2 regions of the Bradyrhizobium sp. 1200_D9_N1_1 genome follow, and region 2 is predicted to be linked to the other one. Evidence: predicted binding sites of a transcription regulator. Region 2 holds the regulator's gene; the other holds the start of a gene.
The links. Region 2 encodes LexA, which represses DNA repair genes until DNA is damaged. Its sites were predicted from a motif close to TGTTCNNNNTGTGTTCNG; they were not measured.
Positions count from the first base shown of each region.

Region 1: AB5K84_RS00860 (YifB family Mg chelatase-like AAA ATPase) is a predicted target of LexA. The motif match lies at 2,758-2,775, and genes of this name have one in related genera.

Region 1 is NZ_CP197226.1:184,672-190,140, forward strand. It holds gene AB5K84_RS00840 (CpaD family pilus assembly protein) at 1-171, shown strand, start outside; gene AB5K84_RS00845 (AAA family ATPase) at 168-1,457, shown strand; gene AB5K84_RS00850 (tetratricopeptide repeat protein) at 1,507-2,283, opposite strand; gene AB5K84_RS00855 (PilZ domain-containing protein) at 2,362-2,607, opposite strand; gene AB5K84_RS00860 (YifB family Mg chelatase-like AAA ATPase) at 2,833-4,371, shown strand; gene AB5K84_RS00865 (hypothetical protein) at 4,469-4,936, shown strand; gene AB5K84_RS00870 (ATP-binding protein) at 5,144-5,469, shown strand, end outside.
Region 2 is NZ_CP197226.1:4,625,653-4,631,121, forward strand. It holds gene AB5K84_RS22265 (GAF domain-containing protein) at 1-247, opposite strand, end outside; gene AB5K84_RS22270 (hypothetical protein) at 470-901, opposite strand; gene AB5K84_RS22275 (hypothetical protein) at 1,095-1,295, opposite strand; gene lexA (transcriptional repressor LexA) at 1,583-2,278, opposite strand; gene AB5K84_RS22285 (molybdopterin molybdotransferase MoeA) at 2,454-3,665, opposite strand; gene AB5K84_RS22290 (hypothetical protein) at 3,889-4,107, opposite strand; gene AB5K84_RS22295 (HAD family hydrolase) at 4,273-4,899, opposite strand; gene AB5K84_RS22300 (alpha-hydroxy acid oxidase) at 4,914-5,469, opposite strand, start outside.

The DNA.
Region 1 (5,469 bases), 4.4 Mb from region 2:
AACCTCGCGGCGATGATCGACAACCCCGCCGACCTCGAGCAGCCGCGTGCCGAAACGCCGGTCTATACCGCACGTCGCGACATCGCCTTCGATCGCTATCGCAAGGGCGCGGCGATCGCGACTCCCAGCCCCGAGGCCGACAAGGCCAAGCTCAGCGACACAGGCAAATGACGAGCGTCAACGACGAAGAAACGGACCATCCGCGGCACCCCGAGGAGCACATTGCGCCGGTTCCTCGCATCTCGGTGCAGGCCTTTTGCGAGACCGACCAGACGCTCGCCGCGGTAACCGCGGCGGGAGAGGATCGCCGGCTGGCCAAGGCGCACCTGACCGCCAAGGAAGGCGGCCTCGCCGCGGCGATCGAAGTCTATGAGACGATGCCGACGCCGAACGTGATCGTGATCGAATCCGACGGCACGCGCGACATCCTCGAGGGCCTGGACGATCTCGCCGGCGTCTGCGATCCCGGGACCCGCGTGGTCGTGATCGGCAATCCCAACGACACCGCGCCCTATCGCGAGCTGGTGCGCCGCGGCGTCAACGACTATGTGGTGGGACCGGTCGAAACGATCGACGTGGTCCGTTCGATCTGCAGCCTGTTCTCGGCGTCCGAAGCCATCATCACCGGCCGCGTCATCGCGGTGGTCGGCGCCAAGGGCGGCGTCGGCGCGTCCACCGTCGCGCACAATGTGGCCTGGACAATCGCCCGCGACCTCGCGCTCGATTCCGTCGTGATCGACCTCGACCTCGCCTTCGGCACCGCGAGCCTCGACTACAACCAGGACCCGGTGCAGGGCATCGCCAACGCAGTGCTGTCGCAGGACCGGCCCGACACGGCGCTGATGGAGCGCCTGCTCGCCAAATGCACCGAGCGCCTCAGCCTTTTGGCCGCGCCCGCCACCCTTGACCGGGTTTACGATTTCGGCGCGGAAGCCTTCGACGCGGTGTTCGACACGCTGCGCATGACCACGCCCTGCATCGTGCTCGACGTTCCCCATCAATGGTCGGGCTGGACGCGGCGCGCGCTGATCAACGCCGACGACATCGTGATCGTGGCCGAGCCCGATCTCGCGAATTTGCGCAACACCAAGAACATGCTGACCGTACTGAAGACGGCGCGGCCGAACGACCGGCCGCCGCTGTACTGCATCAACCAGGTCGGCATGCACAAGCGCGCGGAGATCGACGTCAAGTCCTTCGCCAAGACCATGGAGAGCCAGCCGATCGCGGTGATCCCGTTCGATTCGAAGCTGTTCTCGACCGCCGCCAACAACGGCCAGATGATCGCGGAGGTCTCCAAGAGCCACCGCACCACCGCGCTGTTCCAGAACATGGCGAACCGCCTTGCCGGGCGCGGCGAGGTGAAGAAGCCGAAGCGCTCGCTGCTCGGACCGCTGTTGAAGAAGCTGAAGGGCCGCTCGGGCCGCGCATCCGCGCCGCATCGCAAGGCGTCGTAGGCGCCAGCGTCGAGACAACACGTCAAACAGAAACCAACGAGTTGGCGGACTACTTCTCGGCCCGCTGCTGCTGCTTCTTCGCCAGCAGCTGCCGCAACGCCGTGATCTTCGCCGCCGCCTGGTCCGGCGGCAAATCTGCCTTCACGAGGATTTCAGCCTCGGCCTCGCGGCCCTGCAATCCCAGCACGAGCGCGAGATTGGCACGGATCCGCGCATCGTTCTGATTGCGCTGATGGGCGCGGCCGAGCACCTGTTCGGCCTTGGGCAGATTGTTTTGCAGCACATAGGACAGGCCGAGATTGGACAGAACCTGCGGCTCGTCCGGCACGATCTTCAGCGCGGTCGCGTAATATTGCTGCGCCTCTTCGTTGCGACCGAGCTGGTCGAGCGCCGCGCCCTGCGCCGACAGGATGCGCCAGTCCGGATCCTCCGGCGTATGCGCGCGGCTCAGAACGTCGAAAGCCTGCTGGAAATTGCCGTTGTCGGCGAGCGCGCGGCCGTAGCCGGCGAGCAGCGCCTTGTTGCGGGGATGGCCGAGCACGGCCTGCTCGAGCACCGCGACCGCCTGGGCGCTCTGCCCGCTCTCGCGCAGCGCCTTGCCGTAGTCGAGCGCGACGTTGGGATCGCTGGGCTTGGCGCGATAACGCTCGCGCAGTGCGTCCATGTCCGGCTTGCCGTCTGCCTTGCTCGCGGCTTCCGACTTGCCGCCGAGCGCGCCGGTGATGTCCTCGATGCCAGTGGTCTGACAGCCGCCGAGGGCAAGGAGCACAAGCGCGGACAGCAGATATCTCGCCGGGCGAGAGGCAAGGGACAAACGCTTGGACATACTCTGATCACTCGGCGACTGATCAGGGATGCTTACCGATTAACGCTAAATTCCCGTTAAGGACGTGAGCCCCGCAGTCTAATCGGTGAACTCGGCGCCGAACTCGCACCCGATGCGCCAGCGCAGGCGGCACTGGCGGGAATAGTCCGGCGCGAAGATGATGGTGAATTGCGGCGGCACTTCCAGGAATTCCGCCACGACTTTCACGCCCCCGTCCGAGATATCGGTGATCGTGCAATCTCGCGGCAGCGAGCCCGCGCCAAAGTGAATCTTGGCGAGCCGGCTGCACACCCGACGTTCGCTTCTCCGGCGATTTGCAAGCATTTTGATTGTTCACTTGTTAGATCACGGCCCATCCCGCAGCCCTAGGAGTAGCGGACATTCGTTGGGATGTGCTGAGGACAGAAGCTTGCATTCGAGGCGTAGTGTCCGCGTCCTGTTTACGATTGGTTAGGGCTTGCACGGCGCCGGATATGTTCCCGTATTGTTCTTGCGGAGGGTGGCCGGCTCTGCTACCCTCGATTGTGCGAGAGGGCAGGCTGGTTCGGCATGGTTCAACGGGTTTCTACCGTCGCCTTTGAAGGGATCGAGGCCCGCGCGGTCGACGTGCAGGTGCAGGTCGCGCCGGGCCTGCCGGCCTTTGCCATCGTCGGCCTGCCGGACAAGGCGGTGTCCGAGGCGCGCGAGCGGGTCCGCTCGGCGCTGATCGCCTCGGGCCTGGCGCTGCCGGCGCGGCGGATCATCGTCAATCTGGCCCCCGCCGATCTGCCCAAGGAAGGCAGCCATTACGACCTGCCGATCGCACTCGGGCTGATGGCGGCAATCGGCGCGATTCCGCCGGATGCGCTGACCGGCTTCACCGTGCTCGGCGAGCTCGGCCTCGACGGCTCGATCGCGCCTGTGGCCGGCGTTCTTCCCGCCGCGATCGGCGCCAATGTGCGCGAGGAAGGCTTGATCTGTCCGGCCGCCTGCGGCTCCGAAGCGGCCTGGGCGAGCCCGGACATCCAGATCATCGCCGCACAATCGCTGATCCAGATCGCCAACCACTTCAAGGGCACGCAGGTGCTGTCGCGGCCTTCGCCGAAAGTGCACGAAGCCGCCGCCTCAAAGCTCGACCTGCGCGACATCAAGGGCCAGGAAAGCGCCAAGCGGGCGCTGGAGATCGCGGCCGCCGGCGGACATCACCTGTTGATGATCGGCGCACCCGGCGCCGGCAAGTCGATGCTGGCGGCGCGCCTGCCCTCGATCCTGCCGCCGCTGTCGCCGGGCGAGCTGCTGGAGGTCTCGATGATCGCCTCCGTCGCCGGCGAGATCGAGGGCGGCGCGCTGACCGCGCGGCGCCCGTTCCGCTCGCCGCATCATTCCGCCAGCATGGCCGCGCTCACCGGCGGCGGGATGCGCGCAAAACCCGGCGAGATCTCGCTGGCGCATCAGGGCGTGCTGTTCCTCGACGAGCTGCCGGAGTTCGATCCGCGCGTGCTGGATTCGCTGCGCCAGCCGCTGGAGAACGGCGAGGTCTCGGTGTCCCGCGCCAATCATCGCGTCACCTACCCTGCCCGCTTCATGCTGGTCGCGGCGATGAATCCCTGCCGCTGCGGCAACGCGTTCGAGCCCGGCTATGCCTGCAAGCGCGGCCGCATCGATCGCTGCACCGGCGACTACCAGGCGCGCATCTCGGGGCCTTTGATGGACCGCATCGACTTGCGCATCGAGGTTCCGGCGGTGACCGCAGCCGACCTGATCCTGCCGCCGCCGGCGGAGGGATCGGCCGAGGTCGCCGCACGCGTGGCGGCGGCGCGCGACATCCAGCTTGCGCGCTACGCGGATATCGGCCTGCCGAACGTCCGCACCAATGCCGAGGCGCCCGCCTCGGTGCTGGAAGACATCGCAAAGCCGGACGCGCAAGGCGCCAAGCTGCTGCGCGACGCCGCCGAGACCATGCGGCTGTCGGCGCGCGGCTATCACCGCGTGCTGCGCGTGGCGCGCACGCTCGCCGACCTCGATGGCGCGGACAAGATCGGCCGGCTGCATCTCGCCGAAGCGCTGTCCTACCGCGCACTCGCAGAGGATGTGCGCCAGATGGCGTGATCATTCCGCGCATCAACCCGGCGGTAACGAGTTTCCTTTACGCTCTGCAAACTATAAGGCCCACAAGTTCCCGGACGGGCCCGGCGAGTAGAGTGTCATGTTGCGTTTCAAGATCCTGGCCTCGGTTGTTCCCCTGTTGGCGGCTGCGGTGTTTGCCCGCAGCGAGATCGGATCGGTCTCACATCCCTGCATCGCGCTGGGCGACACCTCCGTCGAGCTGACATCGCTGTTCTGGACGGCCGGCATCCATGTCGCCTTCACCGACGATCCGACACGGGCCACGGTGCGGGTCCAGATCACCGACGATGCGGACGGTGCGGACTTCGCGGTCGTGGACGACGGCCTCGGCGCCGAGCCGGACTCCTGCCAGGCCAATCCGCAGACCCGGCTCATCACGATTGCCGCGCAGCCGGTCGACGGCGGACCGGTGATCTACCTCTCCACCGACGGACCGGCCGACTATCGCATCTATGTGCGCTCGAAGACGTTCTCGCAGCGCGAGGCGGCGGCGCTGATCGTCGGCGCCCACGACGGTCACCGCCCGTTCCAGGCCGCCTCGCTCTGAAGCGCGATGATTATCCCGCTTCAGAGTTGATGTCGGAGCATGATCTTTCCGGAAAACCGCTGCACACTTTTCCGGATCATGCTCTGAGGCGTTAACACCTCGTCAACCTTGTTTGGAGGCGACCCGAAAGCCTCAAGCTGTTCGCAAGGTCGGCGGGACATCGTCGCAGCGGCGAGCGCGGGGTTTTAAGAGTCGGGGTCGGTGGCGATGGGTCGGACGTTCCGGATCAAGGTGCGCATGCGCCGCTTCAGGCGGCAGCACCCCCGCATTGCCTTCGCGATCCGCTCCTTCATGATCTTCTCGGCGACGTTCGGCGGCGCCTATGGCTTTGTCTCCGGCAGCCGCTCCGAGAATTCCGGTTACGATCCCCACACCTTCGCGATCGGCGCGAGCTTCCTGTTCGCACTCGCCTGCCTTGGCCTCGCGACGCTCAGCATGCGGCTGCGCTTCGTCAACAAGCGGCTGCGCAAGCTCGCCGCCCACAACGAGGCCCTGATCGATCGCAATTGGGAGCTGAAGGAAGCCGAGGAACG
Region 2 (5,469 bases):
AGGTGAGGCCGGCCGCGAGCGCCTGGTCGGTCCGCTTGAAATAGGAGTTGGCGAATTTAGTGAGGATCACGGGATGGCCGCTGGCCCAGGCCTTGCCGGGAAGGCCCTCGTCGTATCCGAAGCGCAAGTCCTCGCTCACGGCCTTGAACGCAGACAGCCCTTCGCCGTAGAGGCCGCCGCCGAATTCCAGCCGCATACGCGTCCGGTCCGGCACCCAGAGTTCAACGACGCGAATGAAGGTTTTCATCGAACGTGTCCGCCGCCTCAAGCCTTTGACAGCATCGGCGATCTGGCCGCGGAACGGACGTTCAAAATTCAGGCAGGGCCGCGCAAACTTCGTGCGATGGGCAGGTGCGAGCCTGATCTCGGCGGAAGATTCCGGAAGACGCAAATCATACCATCTCGCCGGCCACGGCCGGCGATGGCAATTTCAATCCCGGCCCCGACCTCTGCGCCGGGGGGAGGTACATCAGCCGATCGGCAGGCGTGTGATCGTCGGCCTGTCAGCGATGATCTCCGGCTTGTGTTCACGCTCGCCGGCCGGCTGGGTCACCGGCAATTGCAGCACGGTCGCGCGCTGGCCTTCGACGAGTTGCGTCACGAGTACGTATTTGCCGTCGGGGAATTCGATCGCGTCATGATGGCGATCGGGAATGTGCGGATCGATCTTGCCGAACTTGCCGACGCGGGAGTTGATGGTGCGCGTCCAGATCCAGCGATTGTCGTAGCGGACGTTGTCGGCGAAGGCGAGCTCCGTTCCCGGCAGCAGGCAGACCGCGACGGACATGTCGGCCTCGGAGGCGAAGCCGCGCGTCGAGGTGCCGCGGAAGGTGGTCGTGACGATCGTCTCGCCGACTTGTGCGGGACGCGTCGCGACGGCATGCAGGCTGTAGTCACACATCGGGTGCTCCTCATTCAGGGATAGCGACCCGCGCCTCCTTCGGAGGCACTGGCCTCTATCAGAGTGGAAGCATGTTAGCGTCTTCTTGGTTGTAGGCAAATCTGCGGCTTGGGTCCGCAGGCTGCCATCACAATATCTTTTTCAAATGCCTCAGGAACAAAAACCGCTTCCGTGCATTTGGCGTGCGTCTCCGTCAGCGACCAGCAGGTGCCGACCAGCCCGAATATTGCCAGGCGGGTTGCGACGGCTGCGCGACGGCGTTGCGGGCATTGCGCAATTGCTCGCTCGTCGTCTGCGTTGCCTTGCGGACATGGTGCGACTGTGCGGCGAAGGCTTGCGACGCGGATGCTACGAACAGCGCCACCGTGACGGTGCTCAAAACGATCTTGCGCATTGATTGTCTCCTCGCTCTCCAGGGCCACGAAGCGATGAGGGCTTCGTGCGGCGTGGCGAGGATGTAGCGCTAGCGGGGGGCCGGATAATCTGAGCAAAACCAGAAAGACTATCCAGCCGGAGCGGACAATCGTCCGCTCCAATCGTCAACGCGCGGGTCGCCAACCGGCGGGGCGCGCTTTAGGTGATTGCTTGAGCATGATCTCCGCGCAAGCGCGTCCTGCGCTTGTCGCGAGGGAAAACCGCTGCGCACTTTGCGCTAACGCGGCCCTCCAGTCCGGATCACACTCAGTACTTCCGGTACAGGCCGATCAGCTTGCCCTGAATCTTCACCCGGTTGGGCGGCAGGATGCGGACCTCATAGGCCGCATTGGCGGGCTCGAGCGCGATCGAGGCGCCGCGGCGGCGGAAGCGCTTCAGCGTCGCTTCCTCGTCGTCGATCAGCGCCACCACGATGTCGCCGGTGTCGGCGCTCTCATTGCGCTGGATCAGCGCCATGTCGCCGTCGAGGATGCCGGCTTCGACCATCGAGTCGCCGCGCACTTCGAGCGCGTAGTGCTCGCCCGAGCCGAGCATGTCGGGCGGTACGCTGATGGTGTGGCTGCGGGTCTGCAACGCTTCGATCGGCGTGCCGGCCGCGATGCGGCCCATCACCGGCACCGCAACGGGGCGTTCGCCCTCGTCCGCGCTGGAGCTCGCTCGCACCTTGCCGAGATTGCCCTCGATGACGCTCGGCGTGAAGCCACGGCGGTTGCCAGCGGCGGCCTGCAGCTCGGGCAGCTTGATCACCTCGATCGCGCGGGCCCGGTTGGGCAGGCGCCGGATGAAGCCGCGCTCCTCCAGTGCGGTGATCAGGCGATGGATGCCCGACTTCGAGCGCAGGTCGAGCGCGTCCTTCATCTCGTCGAAGGAGGGCGGCACACCGCTTTCCTTCAAACGCTCGCTGATGAATCGCAGAAGCTCGTATTGTTTGCGCGTTAACATCTCGACCAAATCCCCCGGTTGATGTCGTTCGATTCCGAGACGGTGAATTCAGCGGCGAGCCGCCAGATGCTCGAAACAAATCATGAACGGACACTATATGTTCGATATGTGTTCCGCAACTGCTTAATTTACCGTGAACGCGACAAAGTTCGCGGAACGCGCAGGACCAGTGCGTTCAGGCGGGCAGTCGCAGCACCTCGCAAGGCGCGCCTGCCTCGGCCTTCGGCGCGAACGGCGCGCGCACGAGAAGTGCCTGCGCCGCAGCGAGATTCGCAAGCAGCGAGGAATCCTGATGATTGACGGGAAGGGCGACAAGCATGCCGTCGTCGCGCCGCTCCAGGCGCGCACGAAGATAGTCCTCGCGCTGGTCATTGGCGCCAACATCGCGGCCGAGCACGGCGCGCTCGCGACGATGGTGAATCACGGCGCGGCCCGACAGGGCGCGAATCAACGGCACCATGAACAGGAAGCCGCACACATAGGACGACACGGGATTGCCGGGCAGGCCGATCACCCCCATCGCCCCTAGCCGGCCGTGCATCATCGGCTTGCCCGGCCGCATCGCGATCTTCCAGAACGCCATCGCAATGCCTTCGGCCTTCAGCGCCTGCTGGACCAGATCGTGGTCGCCGACCGAGGCGCCGCCGATCGTGATCAGGATGTCGGCGCCGCTCTCTCGGGCACGGCGGATGCCGGCTGTGGTGGCCTCCAGCGTATCGGCGGCAACGCCGAGGTCGATGGTATCTGCGCCCTCCTGGCGGGCGAGGGCGTGCAGGGCATAGCCGTTGGAATAGACGATCTGGCCGGGGCCCGGCGTGGTGCCCGGCATCACCAGCTCGTCGCCGGTGGCGAGGATCGCGACCTTCGGACGGCGGCGGATGGGCAGGTCTGGATGGTTCATCCCGGCGGCGAGCGCGAGGTCGCGCTCGGTGAGCCGGGTTCCCTTGCGCAGGAGCACGTCGCCCTCGCGGAAGTCGACGCCGGCGGGCCGGATGTGCCGACCGGCGATAGCGGCTTCCTTGATTGTGATGCGCTTGCCCTCGGCGACCGTATCCTCCTGGATCACGACCGCGTCCGCTCCGGCGGGAACGACGCCGCCGGTGAAGATTCGCACCGCTTCGCCGGCGCTGACCGCTCCCGCGAACGGCCGGCCCGCCGCGACCTCGCCGATCATGGTGAGCTGCGCGTCGACCCTGGCCGCATCGGCTGCGCGCACGGCGTAGCCGTCCATGGCCGACATCGCCTCGGGCGGCTGGGTACGCCGCGCCGCGACGTCGCGCGCGAGCACGCGGTGGTAGGCCTCGTCGAGGGGAATCATCTCTTCAGGCAGCGGCTCCGCGCCGGCCAGCACCGCGGCGAGCGCGTCAGAAACCGGCATCAAGGCCACGGCGAAACTCCTGCTCGGAAAGTCTGGACGAATGGGCGGCAAGAGTTCTAGCCGAGCGCGGGCGATGAAGCAAAATGGGACCGGATCAGGATTTATCCTGCTTGATCCGTCCAGTCATGAGGGACCGTCAGCTCTGCCGCGGCATGATCTGACGGACGAGAAAGACGGGAACGAGCGTGGCCATGGCAAGGACGACAATGACGGGAGCCACGGCCAGCATCGGTCAACGACCGGTCTGGCGGTCCGGACGGAGGTCCGGCGCCACGTCGGGAGCCACGTCAGGGGGCTTGGGGCCTTGATCCTTGTCGGGCAGCGGATCGGCCTGGGATTTCAGGTCGGCGGCCTTGCTGATCAGCTTGGCGGAGAGGTCAGAATCCGAAGTCGTTCTGGCGAATTCGAGCAGAAGAGAGGCTTGTTTGGTGAGGTAGGTCTTGCCCAACACGATGATACGTCCGTCTGTAGAAGTCCCAACGGACTCAAGAGTCCGGAAGCGGGCATTCCGTTCCCGGAACTCTGTATAAAAATGTACAAAGCGATTTGGTTCCTCATCTCGGCCAGATCGGTTCCGGGAGCTCCCCGGTTTCACCCGCCGGCCGATGCGTCTCGATCAGATTCCCAGCGCCTCGAGCGCGTCGCCGACATCGCGGGGCGAGGTCACATGCACCGCGGTCAATCCGCGCGCCCGCGCTCCCTCGACGTTTTCGGCGAGGTCGTCGAAGAACACGATGCGCCTGGCGGGCACACCGATGGCCGCCACGACATGGTCGAACGCCGCCGCGTCCGGCTTGCGCAGGCCGATGCTGGACGACAGGTACAGCTCGCGGAAATGGCCGAGCAGGTCGGCGTATTCCTTCGAGAAATGGTCGACATGCGGCCGGTTGGTGTTGGAGAAGGCGTAGAGCGGCATCTGCTTCGCCGCACGCGGCAACAGCTCCGCGACATCGGGCATCTCACCCGCGAAGATCGCGTTCCAGCCCTCGAGGAATTGCGCATCCGAGATGCCGATCCCGAGCGAGGCGCGTAGCGAGGCGAAATACTCCTCGTCGCTGATCTTGCCGACCTCGTGCAGCCGATACGCCTCGCTGTCGCGCACATAGCGGGCAATGATCGCCTCCGGCTTGCAGCCGGCGTGTCCCGCCCAGCAGGCGATCGCCTTGGAGAAATCGATGTCGAGCACGACGCGCCCGAGGTCGAACAGAAGCGCATCCGCGCTGCCGGGAGAGAGCGAGGTCATTGCGTCCTTTCGGATCAGTACCGGTAAGGTTCGTGGTCGAACAGCGGGAACGCGCTGAACACGCTCGGCGTGTTCGTCGCGGTGGCCGGATGCAGGCAGGACTTGTTGACCTCGGCGAACGAGGTGGCGCCCAACAGGCCGAGGCAGCGCAGCACCTCGTCCTCCAGAAGCTCCAGCATCCGCGTCACGCCGGCTTCGCCGGCCGCCGCCAGCGCCCAGCATTGCAACCGGCCGATGCCGACGAGGTCGGCGCCCGCCGCGATCGCCTTGACGATGTCGGTGCCGCGGCCGAAGCCGCCATCGACCATGATCTTGGCGCGGCCCTTCACGGCCTCGACGATCTCAGGCAGCACATGCATGGCGCCGCGGCCGTGATCGAGCTGGCGGCCGCCATGGTTGGAGACGTAGATCCATTCGACGCCGTGATCGAGCGCGATCAGGGCGTCCTCGGCGGTGGCGATACCTTTCAGGATCAGCGGAATCTTGAACTTGTCCTTGATCATCTTCACGGTCCGCCATTCCAGGCCTTTCTGGAAATCGCCGCCGGTGGCGCGCAGGCGGCTCTCGCGA